Regions from separate parts of the Leucobacter allii genome, predicted to be linked through region 1. Evidence: riboswitches for the same ligand, from Rfam matches in the RefSeq annotation. Region 1 holds a riboswitch; the other holds the start of a gene.

What was found. Region 1 has a riboswitch for FMN ahead of pnuC (nicotinamide riboside transporter PnuC). Riboswitches for the same ligand answer to the same signal wherever they lie in the genome.
Region 2: linked by a shared signal. The riboswitch ahead of ribD (bifunctional diaminohydroxyphosphoribosylaminopyrimidine deaminase/5-amino-6-(5-phosphoribosylamino)uracil reductase RibD) and the one ahead of pnuC (nicotinamide riboside transporter PnuC) in region 1 are both predicted to bind FMN.

What each region holds. Positions count from the first base shown of each region.
Region 1 covers NZ_CP095045.1:3,424,481-3,431,595, forward strand. Annotated here, with positions in the region: gene MUN78_RS15890 (sulfite exporter TauE/SafE family protein) at 110-853, opposite strand; gene MUN78_RS15895 (sugar porter family MFS transporter) at 1,029-2,507, shown strand; gene MUN78_RS15900 (Gfo/Idh/MocA family protein) at 2,538-3,578, shown strand; gene pnuC (nicotinamide riboside transporter PnuC) at 3,922-4,629, opposite strand; FMN riboswitch at 4,702-4,842, opposite strand; gene MUN78_RS15910 (sugar phosphate isomerase/epimerase family protein) at 4,893-5,894, opposite strand; gene MUN78_RS15915 (Gfo/Idh/MocA family protein) at 5,974-7,115, opposite strand, start outside.
Region 2 covers NZ_CP095045.1:60,031-67,145, reverse strand. Annotated here, with positions in the region: gene MUN78_RS00275 (bifunctional lysylphosphatidylglycerol flippase/synthetase MprF) at 1-1,371, shown strand, start outside; gene MUN78_RS00270 (DUF1345 domain-containing protein) at 1,377-2,078, shown strand; FMN riboswitch at 2,163-2,308, shown strand; gene ribD (bifunctional diaminohydroxyphosphoribosylaminopyrimidine deaminase/5-amino-6-(5-phosphoribosylamino)uracil reductase RibD) at 2,360-3,496, shown strand; gene MUN78_RS00260 (riboflavin synthase) at 3,499-4,185, shown strand; gene ribA (GTP cyclohydrolase II) at 4,182-5,498, shown strand; gene ribH (6,7-dimethyl-8-ribityllumazine synthase) at 5,495-5,986, shown strand; gene MUN78_RS00245 (ABC transporter ATP-binding protein) at 6,024-7,115, shown strand, end outside.

The DNA of each region.
Region 1 (7,115 bases):
GGACCCGGCGTCGCCGCGCTCCTCGCGGTCCTGCGGCCCTCGCGGTCCTGGGGTTTCCGCGGTTGCTGCGGGGTCCCCGGTCCTGCGGCCCCCGGCCGTCCCCGCGGTCTCAGATCAGCAGATAGACCGCGCCCAGCACGGTCGCGCCGAGCACGGCGACGTCGAAGAAGCCCTGGCGCATGCGGTTCGCCGCCCAGCGCCCGAGCAGCGCCCCGATGATCACGCCGGGCACGAGCAGCAGATCGAGCACGAGGCTGCCCGCGTCGATGAGGCCGAGCCCGATCGAGAACGGCAGCTTCGCCAGGTTGATGCACGCGAAGAACCACGCGGCCGTGCCGAGGAACGCCTTCACCGGGAAGCGGGCCGCGAGGAAGTACATGGACATCACGGGGCCGCCCGCATTCGCGACCATGGTGGTGAAGCCGCCGAGCGAGCCGTAGCCGATGCTGGCGGCCCGACCGGCAGGGGCGCCCCCCGAGGAGATCCAGCGCCGCCAGACGGTGAAGCCCACGACGAGCAGCAGGATGATCCCGATCACGCGCCGTACCCAGGAGTCGTCGGCGAGCGCGAGGAACACCGCGCCGAGCGCGAGGCCGCCGACGACCGCGGGGGCCAGTCGCAGGATCGTGGGCCAGCTCGCGTGCTTGCGGTACGCCCAGACCGCGAAGGCGTCGCCGACGATGAGCAGGACGAGCAGCGCTCCGGTGGAGTGCCGCGCCGGCAGGATCGCGGCGAAGATCGCGATCGAGATCGTGTTCACGCCGGGCAGCGCCGTCTTCGAGAAGCCGACGATGAGCGCCGCCGTCGCGAGCAGCGCCCAGGCGACGGCGGGGAGCTGGGGGAGGAGCGTCATCACTCGACCAGCCTAGGGCGGCACGGGTTCCATGTTCAATTGTTCGAACATGAGTGCCGCCGGCCATCGGCGCGATACCGGGCGGAAACGATTTTGTTGTTTTGTCGTTACATTGTTAGGATCTCGGTGAGCGTCCCGGACACTCCGGGTCCTGCTCGACGAAGGAGTCCTCCGGATGTCCGCCACACCAGGCCAGAACACCTCGACACTGCCGCCGCTCACCGCAGGCCCGCACCAGCGGCGGCTCGGCCTCGTCGCCGTCATCGCGACCTTCGGCGGCCTTCTCTTCGGCTACGACACGGGCGTCGCCAACGGCGCCGAGCGCCCGCTCCAGGCCGAGATGGGCTTCGACACGCTGCAGATCGGCATCGTGATCAGCTCGCTCGTCTTCGCCGCGGCCTTCGGCGCGATGCTCTTCGGCCGCATCGCCGACAAGATCGGCCGCCGCCCGACCATCATCCTGCTGGCGGTGCTCTTCTTCTGCGGCACCCTGCTCGTCGTGACCTCCCCGAGCGGCCCCGAGCACGGTACGCACACGACGCTCGGCTTCTCGCTGCTGGTCGCGGGGCGGATCGCGCTCGGCTTCGCCGTCGGCGGCGCGTCCGCCGTCGTGCCGGTGTACCTCGCCGAACTCGCACCCTTCGAGATCCGCGGCTCGCTCTCCGGCCGCAACGAGCTCATGATCGTCGTGGGTCAGCTCGCCGCTTTCATCGTCAACGCCATCATCGCGGCGCTGTGGGGGCATGTCGACGGCGTCTGGCGCATCATGTTCGCCATCTGCGCGCTGCCCGCGATCGTGCTCTTCTTCGGGATGCTGCGGATGCCGGAGTCCCCCCGCTGGCTCGTGGAACAGGGGCGCGCCGACGACGCGCTCGCGGTGCTCCGCACGGTGCGCTCGGAGGATCGGGCCGCCGCGGAGTTCGCCGAGGTGCAGCGCGTCACCCAGGAGGAGCGCGCCGAGTCGGAGCGCCGCCTCGGCATCCGCGCCGTGCTCTCCAACAAGAACCTCCTCGTGATCCTGCTCGTGGCCTGCGGCCTCGGCATCGCCCAGCAGTTCACCGGCGTCAACGCCATCATGTACTACGGCCAGCGGATGCTCGCCGAGTCCGGGTTCAGCGAGGACATGATCGGCTGGGTGAACATCGCCCCCGGCGTGATCGCCGTGATCGGCGGGGTCGTCGCGCTCTTCATGATGGACCGGGTCGACCGTCGCACCAACTTCCTGTGGGGCTACGGGCTCACCGCCCTCTCGCACGTGCTCATCGCGGTCGCGATGATGTTCCTCTTCCCCGAGGGCAGCCCCGCGCGCCCGTGGGTGTTCCTCGTGCTCATCGTCATCATGATCGGCTCGATCCAGCTGTTCCTCAACATCGCCACCTGGGTCTACCTCTCCGAGGTGTTCCCGCTGCACATGCGCGGGATCGGCATGGGCGTCTCCGTCTTCGTGCTCTGGATCGCGAACGGCGTGCTCGCGCTGCTCGTGCCCTCCATCGTGGGCGCGGTCGGCATGGGGCTGTTCGTCATCTTCGCGATCGTCAACGTCGTCTCCTTCCTCTTCATCAAGCGCTTCGTCCCCGAAACCCGCGGCCGCACGCTCGAAGAGCTCGAGGAGGACGTGATGACGGGCGCGATCTACGTGCCCCGCGAGCGGTAGAGCCGGCGGGCGCGGAGAGGACGGCATCGCATGAGGATCGGACTCGTCGGATTCGGCGTCGGGGGCAGGCTCTTCCATCTGCCCTACCTCCAGGCGGCGACGGAGTGGGAGCTCGCGGGCGTCGTGGCGCGCTCGCCGCAGCGGGTCGCCGAGCTCGCGGCCGAGGCGCCCGGCGTGCCCGCGTTCGCCTCGCTCGATGCGATCATCGACGCCGGCGTCGACGCGGTGGTCATCACCACCCCGCCGGCCACCCGGCGGGAGCTCGTGCTGCGCGCGCTCCAGCGCGGCGTGCACGTCGTCGCCGACAAGCCCTTCGCCCCCGATGCGGCGACGGCGCGCGAGCTCATCGCCGCCGCCGACCGTGCCGGCCGAACGCTCACGGTCTTCCACAACCGGCGCTGGGACACGGACCTCGTGACGCTGCGCTCCGTGCTCGACTCGGGTCGGCTCGGCCGCGTGTGGCGCGCCGATTTCGCGCTCGAGCAGGACGACCGCTCCGTGCTCGCGCAGGGACCGGATGAGGGCCTGCTGCGCGACCTCGGCGCGCACGTCGTGGATCAGCTCGCCCAGCTCTTCGGACCCGTCGCGCGGGTGGACGCACACCTCGACTGGGTGGGCGCGGGCGACGCCCGCGTCGACGTCGGCTTCGTGCTCGGGCTCCACCACGCGGGCGGCGTCCACAGCTCCGTCTCCTCCTCGAAGGGCGCGCGGCGGGAGGACCGCCGCATGATCGTCTACGGCCGCGAGGGCAACTACGAGTCGCACATGTCCGATGTGCAGGTCGAGCAGCTGCGGGCGGGCCTGCGGCCCGCCACCGACGCGGACGCCTGGGGGGTCGAGGCGCCCGAGCGCTGGGGCGTGCTGCACGACGGATCCGGCCCGACCCCGATCCCTTCCCTGCGCGGGGACTACACCGAGTTCTACCGGGATCTGCATCGCGCGATCGCGACGGGGACGCCGCCCGCGGTGCGGCTCTCCGAGGCGCTGCACACCGTCGCGGTGCTCGACGCGGCGCGCGAGAGCGCGATCTCGGGCACTCGCGTCGAGGTGGCCGCGACCCCCGGATCCTGACCCGCCGCCGCATCCCTCGCCCCGCGCACCGCTCCGCCCCGCCTCGCACCTCCCGCTCCGCCCCCTCTCCCGTCCCCGCCCCCTCTCGCCCTGCACCTCCCACCACCGCACTTCTGCGCCCGCGCCCCCTCTCACCCTGCGCCTCCGCGCCCCCAACCCCCGGGGCCGATCTCCCTCCGCCCCGAAACCTCTCCTCCGCATGAATCCGGGTCGCTCCGGCAGGGTCGGCCCCTCCGCCACCCTGCCGCGGTGACCCGGATCCGGGCCAGGGCGACCCGGAGCGACCCGGACGGGGCGGAGCGGGGCCCGGAACCGAGCGGAACGTGGGCTCGGGAACGGAGCCCTACTCCCGCCCGCGAACGGCCGGGGTGGTCCGCGGGTCGGGCATGAGCGTGTCGATCCGGGGCTTGGCGTGGGCGCGGCACCACACGACGAAGCCGATCGCGGTGAACACGCCGTAGAAGACGTACATGAGGGCCGTGGCGTAATAGCCGGAGCTGAACAGCAGCGGCACGCCGACGAGGTCGACGGCGATCCAGACGAGCCAGAACTCCGTCCACCCCTTCGCCATGCCGTAGGTGGCGAGCAGCGAGCCGACGAAGGTCCAGGCGTCGGCCCAGACCGGATCCCAGGAGCCGAGCGCGCGGAACACCGGCGTCAGCGCGACCGTGCCGAGCAGCAGGACGAGCACGATGCCGACGCGTGCTCCCGCAGGGGCCCAGCGCGGCGTGAGCCGGCCGCCGTCGCCCGCACGCCGCCAGCGGATCCAGCCGTAGACCGCGACGGCGATGAACATCACCTGGCGGCCCGCCTGGCCGAGCAGGCTCGGCAGCGAGTGCTCGGGGGTGAGGATCGAACCGAGGAACACGGTGAGCAGCAGCAGATTGCCGATGATCCCGACCGGCCAGGCCCAGATGCGCCGGCGCATACCGCCGAGCGCGCTCGCGAGCCCGAAGACGTTGCCGACCACCTCGCGCACGAGCAGCGTCTGCCCGCCGGGCAGTTCCCAGTGCGCGGTGAAGGCCTCGACGAGCCACTGCAGCGCGTTCATGGGATCCTCCTCGGGGTGCGGTGCCGCCGAGGGGCGCGTGGGCGGGCCCGCGGGCCCGCGGGCCCGCCCACGCCCGTGCTGCTCTCATCCAGACTGTACTGTCGGTCCCGGAGTTCCACCGGATCGGCCGGTCCCGCGAGGCGGATCGCCTCGCCGGCCCGGTTCGCGGACTGTCACCGCCGGTTCGGACTTCCACCGACCCCGGAGCACGTGTGTGTTCGCCTCGAATGCTACTCCTCCGCGGGCGCGCCCGCGGACGCGGCTCAGGCCCCGAGGGCGGCGTCGGCGTCGCGGAGCACCCGCGAGGCGACCTCGAGCCCCTCGATCCGGCCGAGCGAGACGTCCTCGTGCTCGATGTTGACCCACATCTCGGGATCGACCTCGTGCAGCGCGCGGAGGAACTCCGTCCAGTACGCGGTGTCGTGTCCGCGGCCGAGCGCGACGAAGTCCCACGCCGAGTGCTGCGGCCACTCGTTGGCCCACTCGTCGCCGCCGAGGTTCGTGCGCGGCTCCTCCGGGGAGAGGCGGCGGAAGGAGTTGTCGAGCACGCCGTTGAGCCGCGCCCACTCCGGGTTCACGCGCACGTCCTTCGCGGCGGCGTGGACGACGAGCTCGCCGAGGTGCCGCACGACGGCGACGGGATCCATCTGCTGCCAGAACAGGTGCGAGGCGTCGAGCTCCACTCCGACGTGCGTGGCGCCCGTGAGCTCGATGAGCTTGTGCACGTCGGCGGAGTTGAACACGAGGTTCTGCGGGTGCAGCTCGAGGGCGACCTTCACCCCGTGCTCGGCCGCGAAGCGGTCGGTTTCGCGCCAGAACTTCGCCGCGACATCCCACTGGTAGTCGAGCACGTCGAGTGCGGCCGAGTTCCAGGCGTTCACCACCCAGTTGGTGACGGTCGCGGCGGGCTCGCCGCCGGGGAGCCCCGACATGGTGACCACGCGATCCTGCCCGAGCCGCTCGGCGAGCCGGATCGAGCGGCGGACGTCCTCCGCGTGGGCCTCGCCGATGGCAGGCTTCGGGTGCAGCGGATTGCCGTTGCAGTTGAGGCCCGCGATCCGCACGCCGGTCCCCTCGAACAGGCCGAGGAACTCGTCGCGCGCGGCGTCGGACTCGAGGATCTGCTCCCGGTTGGGGATGTGGGTCGGGGGCAGGAAGCCTCCCGTGTTGAGCTCGATGCCGGTGAGGCCGAGCTCGCGGACGACGCGGATGGCCTCGGGGAGGCTCCGGTCGTGGAGGATCGCGTTGTAGACGCCGAGTTTCATGGGGTGCTCTCTTCTGCTGCGAAGCGGTGCTGCGGGTGGGGATGCGCGGTGGTGGGTGCGGAGCGCGGACGGCGCGGGATCACGCCACGGCGACGGAGGATCCGCCCTGCGCGGCGGACTCGGCGACGGCGGCGAGGAACTCCATGTTGTGCACGCCGTCGGCGAAGCTCCTGCAGCGCGGGAGCGACTCGGCCTCGGGGATCCCCGCGACCTCCTCGAGGAAGGCGCGCGCCTGGTGCACGAACAGGTCGTTCTGGCCGATGCCGACTCCCGGGGCGTCCATCGCCCAGCCGCCGGCGTAGTGCGGGTGGGCGGGGCCGAGGGGCACCGTGCGGTACCCGGCGAGGTCGCCCTGCTCGTCGTGGAGCATGACCTCCACCTGGCCCGGGTTCGTCTGCGACCAGCGGGCGGCGCCCCGCGAGCCGAAGACCTCGACGTACAGGTCGTTCGGGTGGCCGGCGGCCACGCGGGAGACCTCGAGGGTGCCCACGCAGCGCTCGAATGCGGCGTTGAAGCTCGCGTAGTCGTCGTTCGTGACGGGGGCGGTCTCGTCGCTCACCGCGCCGCCGGTGTGCCCGACGACCTGGCCGAGGGGCTTCGGGCGCTCGGTGATGGAGGTGTGGAAGCGGCCGCCGGAGACCTCGCGGACCGGGCCGCAGAGGTACTCGGCGATATAGCTGAGGTGGCTGCCCACGTCGCCGAGCGCGCCGGATCCGGCCGGACCCTGGTAGCGCCAGCTGATGGGGGTGCCGGGTCGGCAGGCGTAGTCGGTCCAGTAGCGGCCGGAGAAATGGAGCACCTCGCCGAGGCGGCCGTCGTCGATGAGCGAGCGGATGAAGGCGAGGCCGGGGCCGCGCAGGTAACTGAAGCCGATGCGGGCGACGGTGCCGTTCGCTGCTGCAGCCGCGGCGGCGTCGGCCATGGCGCGGGCGTCCTCGATGGTGTCGCTCAGCGGCTTCTCGCACAGCACGTGCTTGCCGGCCGCGAGGAGGCCCTCGACGATCTCGCGATGCAGCGCGTTCGCGACGACCACGCTGACGACGTCGATGTCGTCGGCCGCGGCGATGTCGCGCCAGTCGGCGACGTGGCGCTCGAAGCCGAAGCGCTTCGCGGTCTCCTGCCCGAGGGGTGCGTAGACGTCGGCGATCGCGACGAGGCGGATCTCGGGCAGCACGGGGGCGTAGAGAGTCGAGGCGGCGCGGTAGGCGGCGGCGTGCGCCT
Region 2 (7,115 bases), 200 kb from region 1:
CCGCTCGGCAGCAACGAGCCGGTCTCCTCCTTCCTCGACGTCGCGATCGACGTCGTGGTCATCCTGCTCATCGCGAACGGCGTGCGCCGGGGCTATCGCGTGGCCTGGATCGCGGCGATCGTGCTCGGCGCGTTCAACCTGCTGACGGCGGCGCTCGTCTTCGCCGCCCTCCCCCTGCTGCTCGACGCCGGCGCCATCGACTCGCCGCTCGACGTCGTCGGGATCGCGGTCGCCCCGACCGTCTACTGGATCGCCCAGCTCGCCTTCATGATCATCGGACGCGGCGCGTTCCGGGTGCCCCTGCGCCGCTCGCGGCGCCGGGTGGCGGCCGCGACCGTGACGCCCGAGGAGACCGCTGCTCGGATCCGCCGCTTCGGCGGCGGGACGATCTCGTGGATGGTGACGTGGCCGGAGAACCGTCACATCGCGCTCCGCGGGCCGGCGGAAGCGGGCGTCGTCGGCTATCAGGAGCACGCGGGCGTCGCGATCATGCTCGGCGATCCGATCGTGCCGGCCGGGTCGCTCGGGGAGGCGCTCGCCGCGTTCGAGCGCACGACGCAGGATGCGGGCCTCATCCCCTGCGTCTTCTCGGCGGGCACCGCGACGGCGACGGCGCGCCCGGAGGGGTGGCGCTCGGTCATCGTCGCCGAGGACACGATCGTCGATCTGCCCGAGCTGCAGTTCACCGGCAAGGCCTGGGGCGCCGTGCGCACCGCGATCAACAAGGCCGAGCGCGAGGGGATCGAGTTCCGCATGGTGCGGCTCGCCGACGAACCCTGGAACGTCCTCGCGCAGGTGCGCGCCATCTCCGAGCAGTGGACGGGGGACAAGGGCCTGCCCGAGATGCGCTTCACCCTGGGCACGGTGGCGGAGGCGCTGGATCCCGAGGTGCGCGTCGGCATCGCCGTCGACGGCGAGGGGAGTCTGCACGGGGTGACCTCCTGGCTCCCCGTCTACGGCGGAGACGGACGGGTCGCCGGCTGGACCCTCGATCTCATGCGCCGCCGCGACGGCGGCTTCGGGCCGGTGATGGAGTTCCTCATCGCCTCCTCCGCACGGCACTTCTCGGGCGAGGGCTACGACTTCGTCTCGCTCTCGGGCGCGCCGCTCGTGCGGCCGGCCGACGCGGAGGCGGGACCCGTGGACCAGGTGCTCGAGCAGATCGGGAGCCTCGTGGAACCGCTCTACGGCTTCGCCTCGCTGCACCGCTTCAAGCAGAAGTTCAACCCGCGGCATGAGTCCCTGCACCTTCTCTACCGCGACGAGGGCGATCTGCCGCGCATCGGCGTCGCGCTCACCCGGGCCTATCTTCCGGACGCGTCGCTGCGCGATCTCGTCACCTCCGCGGCCGGAACGGCGGCGCGGACATAGACGCCATGGCGGAGCGCTCCCCCTGGCGCACGGCGAGCGCGGCACTCAGCATCGGCGGCGAGGTGCTCGGTCTGCTCATGCAGCTGGCCCTCGTCTGGGTGGGCGCGGATCTGCTCTGGGGCGGCGACGACGATCTCATGATCGCCCAGCGCTTCGTGTGGTGCAGCGTCGCGATGCTGTACCTCGCCCTCACCGCGCTCGCGCTCAGTCTCCAGGTGCGCATTCGCCAGCCCGACCCCACCGCCACGCGGGTGCTCATCGGCCACCCCGTCACCCGGCTGTTCACGATGGTCTTCACCTTCGGCGCGAGCGTCATCGGACTGTCGGTGGCGGTGGATCTCATCACCGACATCGGTCAGGACGTGCACGACCCCATTGCCGAGTTCACCGCGGTCTGGGCGATGCTGCTCTCCTGGGTGATGTTCAACTGGGGCTACGCTCGGATCTACTTCTCGCGCTTCCACCGATCCTCGGCGCCGCCGCTCGAGTTCCCCGGGACTCCGAGCCCGCGCCTGGCGGATTTCGCGTACTTCGCCTTCACGAACTCGACGACGTTCTCCGTCTCCGACGTGAAGGTCCTCGACACCCACATGCGCTGGACGGTCGTGTGGCACACGACGTTCGCCTTCTTCTTCAACGCGCTCATCATCGCGCTGTCCATGAACGTCATCGCGAACGGGCAGCTGTTCGCCGAGCTGTTCTCGTGAGAGCGGCCGCGTCCGCACGATTCCGCCCAGAGGGAAATGTGACGGGGCGGCGTGCGACGACGCGCCCGAGGGGCTAGCATGAGGAGCGTGTTCCGGGGTCGGTGAGAATCCGAACCGGCGGTGACAGTCCGCGACCCTCGCATCCGCGAGGCCGAACCGGTGGAACTCCGGTACCGACGGTGATGGCAGTGCGGAGTCCGCCTGTGTAGTCCGGATGAGAGGAATGCAGGAGGACGGGCGACCGTCCGCACCCTGTGCACCCGGGACGTGAGGATCGCCGGATGCTGCAGCAGGAACTCGTCGAGGAGGCGATGCGCCGCGCGCTCGGGGTCGCCCGACGCGGGCCCGTCGACGACCCCAATCCGCAGGTCGGCTGCGTGATCCTCGACCCCGACGGCCGGATCGTCGCCGAGGGCTGGCACCGCGGTTCCGGGACGCCGCACGCGGAGATCGACGCGCTGGCGCATCTGCCCGGGCCGTGGCGCGGCCGCTTCTCGGAGCTCACCGCCGTCGTCACCCTCGAGCCGTGCAATCATACGGGGCGCACCGGTCCGTGCGCCGAGGCCCTGCGCGACGCGGGCATCGGCGCGGTCGCCTACGCCCTGGACGATCCGGGCCGCGCCTCCTCGGGCGGGGCCGCCACGCTGCGGGCGGCCGGAGTCGAGGTGCGCGGCGGCGTTCTGGCGGGAGAGGCGCGCGCGCTGCTGGGCGCCTGGCTGGCGCGCCAGGGGGCCGCGGACGCGTCCGCTCCGTCGCCGCTCCGTCGCCCGCGGGTGACCGTGAAGTGGGCGCAGACCCTGGACGGCCGGGCCGCGGCGGCGGACGGGACGAGCCGCTGGATCACCGGGCCCGAGGCGCGCACCGACGTGCACCGTCGGCGCGCCGAGGCCGACGCCATCCTCGTCGGCACCGGCACGCTGCTCGCCGACGACCCGGAACTCACCGCGCGCGACGCCGAGGGGGCGCTCCTCGTCCCGGCGTCCGAGCAGCCGATCCCCGTCGTGCTCGGGCACCGGGGCATCCCCGAGGCGGCGCGGGTGCGCGCGCATCCCGCGCTCGCGGCGCGGGGCGTCCCCGAGCCCCTGAGGCTCCCGGGCGACGATCTCCCCGCCGAACTCGCCGGGCTCGCCGCGCGCGGCATCGGGAGCCTCTTCGTCGAGGGCGGGCCGCGGGTCGCGAGCGCGCTGATCGCGGCCGGCCTGGCGGATGAGCTGCTCGTCTACGTCGCCCCGGCGCTGCTCGGCGGCCCGAGGCTCGCGCTCGGCGACCTCGGGATCCCGAGCATGGCGGGGATCGCGCGGCTCGCGGTGCGCGAGCGCCTCGAGCTCGGCGCGGATCTGCTCGTCCGAGCCGATCGTGTTTCACGTGCAACCCCAGACTCCCCGGCCCCCGGGGACCACGCCTCCGAGGAAGGATAGGCATGTTCACAGGACTCATCGAGGAGATCGGCGAGATCGTGGCCGTCGAGGCGATCGATGATTCGCTCCGCCTCACCATCGCGGGCCCCGTCGTCACCGCGGACGCCGTTCACGGCGCCTCGATCGCGGTGTCCGGCGTCTGCTTGACGGTGATCGAGCAGGGGACCACGTCGGACGGCCGCGGTACCTTCACCGCCGACGTGATGGCCCAGTCGCTGCGCATGTCGACGCTCGGCGCGCTGATCCCCGGCAGCCGGGTGAACCTCGAACGCGCCGTGCGCGTCGACACCCGGCTCGGCGGCCACATCGTCCAGGGGCACGTCGACGGCACCGCGAGCCTCGTCACGTCCACCCCGGCCGAGCAGTGGCGCGTGCTGCGCTTCGCCCTCCCGGCCGCCCTCGCTCCCCTGCTCGTCGACAAGGGCTCCGTGACGCTCTCGGGGGTCTCGCTCACCGTCTCCGGCATCTCCGACCCCGCCGGCGGCGAGGAGGGCGGATCCGGCCACTGGTTCGAGGTCTCGCTCATCCCCGAGACGCTCGCCGCCACGACGCTCGGCGCGCTCGAGCCCGGCGACCGGGTGAACGTCGAGACCGACATCCTCGCGCGCCACGTCGCCCGCATGCTCCGCTTCGGCGGCGAGCCCGCCGCCCTCACCGAACCGCACGTCCCCGAAGGAAGCCGCGCATGACCCCCACCGATTCCCCCGAACCCGCCGGCCGCATCTCGAGCATCGAGGAGGCGGTGGCCGCCATCCGCGCCGGGCGGCCCGTCATCGTCGCCGACGACGAGGATCGCGAGAACGAGGGGGACGTCATCCTCTCGGCCGAGCTCGCGAGCCCCGAGTGGATCGCCTGGACGGTGCGCTGGTCCTCCGGCCTGCTCTGCGCGCCGATGACCAACGACATCGCCGACCAGCTCGACCTGCCCATGATGGTGGAGCGCAACGAGGATGTACGCGGAACGGCATACACGGTCACCGTCGACGCCGCGCACGGCGTGACCACCGGCATCAGCGCGAGCGACCGCGCGACCACGCTGCGGGTGCTCGCCGGCGAGCACTCGGCGCCCGAGGACGTGCGACGCCCGGGCCACGTGCTCCCGCTGCGCGCCGTGGACGGCGGCGTGCGCGCCCGCGCCGGTCACACGGAGGCGGGCGTCGAGCTCATGCGGCTCGCCGGCCTCCGTCCGGTGGCGGCGATCGCCGAGATCGTCGCCGAGGACGGCGAGATGATGCGCCTGCCCGGCCTGCTCGAGCTGGGCGCGGCCGAGGGCGTCCCCGTCATCACCATCGAGCAGCTCATCGCCTATCTCGACGAGCGCGACCCGGAGGGACGGCCTCCGGCGACCGCGCGCCCGCACCGCCAGGTGAGCCTCCGCGCGAACGCGGCCCTGCCGACCACGCACGGAGCGATGCGGGCCCTCGCCTACCGCGACCGGCGGGCCGGGGTCGATCACATCGCGCTCGTGGCCCCGACGCCCGAGGGCGTCGATGCCGGCGCCGACACGCTCGTGCGCGTGCACTCCGAGTGCATCACCGGAGAAGCCTTCGGCTCGCTCAAGTGCGAGTGCGGTCCGCAGCTCGACCGGGCGCTCGACATCATCCACGAGCGCGGCGGCGTCGTCGTATACCTTCGCGGGCATGAGGGGCGCGGCATCGGCCTGGCGAACAAGCTCCGCGCCTACCAGCTGCAGGAGCAGGGCGTCGACACGCTCGAGGCGAACCTCCAGCTCGGCCTCCCGGCCGACGCGCGCGACTACACCGCGGCCGCCGAGATCCTCGCCGATCTCGGCGTGGAGCGCGTGCGGCTGCTCACCAACAACCCCGACAAGGTCGCGCAGCTCGAGGCCCACGGCATCGTCGTGACCGAGCGCGTGCCGCTCATCGTGGGGCTGACCGAGGAGAACCTCGCGTACCTCGCGACCAAGCGCGATCGCATGGGCCACGAGATCCCGAATGCCGCGCTGCCCGGCGCCGCGGCGGCGGACGGAGCGCGCTCGTGAGCGGCGCGGGGGCTCCCGATCTCGCGGTGGACGCGCGCGGGATGCGCGTCGCGATCATCGCGGGCAGCTGGCACGAGGAGATCATGTCCTCGCTGATCGACGGCGCGCGGGACTCGCTCGCCGCCGCCGGTGCCGCGCACGAGGTGTTCCGGGTCGCCGGAGCCTTCGAACTGCCGCTCGCGGCGCAGACCGCCCTCGCCGAGGCGCCCGACGGCGGGGGCTTCGATGCCGCCGTGTGCCTCGGTGTGATCATCCGCGGCGGCACGCCCCACTTCGAGTACGTCTGCGCCGCCGTCACCGACGGGCTCACCCGCGCGCAGCTCGACGCCGGCCGTCCCGTGGGCTTCGGCGTGCTCACGACCGACACGGAGCAGCAGGCGCTCGACCGCTCGGGGCGCCCCGGGGCGCCGGAGTCCAAGGGGCGCGAGGCGGCCGAGGCCGCCCTGCACCTCGCCGTCGCCCAGCGGGCCATCCGCGGCGGCCGCTGACGGGGATCCTGCCAGCGCGCTGGCGTAGAGTGGGCGGGTGACCGGGCAAGCAGACACGTCCGCGGCGCCCCGGGGTCCCCGGGCATCGCTGCGCCAGCTCATCCCCTATCTCTTCGAGCAGCGCGGCCTGCTCGCCGCGGCGCTCGCCCTCGGGCTCGTCGGGGCGGCCGCGTCGCTCGTGCAGCCCGCGCTGCTCGGCCAGATCATCGGCCGGGTGCAGAGCGGCGAGGCCGCGGGCGCGCTCCTCGTGACCCTGAGCGTCGTCGTGGTCGTCGGCGCCGTGCTCAGCGGACTGCAGCACTACGTGCTGCAGCGCATGGGCGAGGGCGTCGTGCTCGCGAGCCGCAGGCGGCTCATCGCCAAGATCCTGCACCTGCCCATCGCGCAGTTCGACCGCCGTCGCACGGGCGACCTCGTCTCCCGCGTCGGCAGCGACACGACCCTGCTGCGCGCGGTGCTCACGCAGGGCTTCGTCGAAGCGATCAGCGGACTGCTCGTGTTCGTGGGCGCGCTCGTGGGCATGCTCGTCATCGATCCCGTGCTCTTCGGCATCACCTTCGGCGTCGTGCTCGTCGCCCTCGTCGTGGTGGTGACGGTCTCCAGTCGCATCCGCCCCGCCGTCGCCCGGGCGCAGGAGAAGGTCGGCGATCTCGCGGCGCAGGTCGACCGGTCGATCTCCTCCATCCGCACCATCCGCGCCGCGGGCGCCGCGGAGCGCGAGCAGCGCGCGACGGAGCGGGACGCCGAGGAGGCGTACGCCCTCGGCGTCAAAGTCGCGCGGATCTCGGCCGTCATCGTGCCGATCTCCTTCCTGGCGCTGCAGCTGTCCTTCCTCGTCGTGCTCGGGCTCGGCGGCTACCGCGTGGCGACCGGGGCGATCACGATCGCCCAGCTCGTCACCTTCATCATCTTCCTGTTCCTCATGGTCACGCCGCTCGGCCAGGCGTTCGGCGCGATCTCCGCCGTCGGACAGGCGCTCGGCGCGCTCGGGCGGATCCAGGAGATCGCGGCGCTCCCGACGGAGACCGAGCGCGACGCCGAGGACTCCCCCGCGGGCGGGCTCCTCCCGCTCGCCGACGCCGCACGGCAGGGCGCCCCGGCGATCGCGCTCGCCGACGTCCGCTTCACC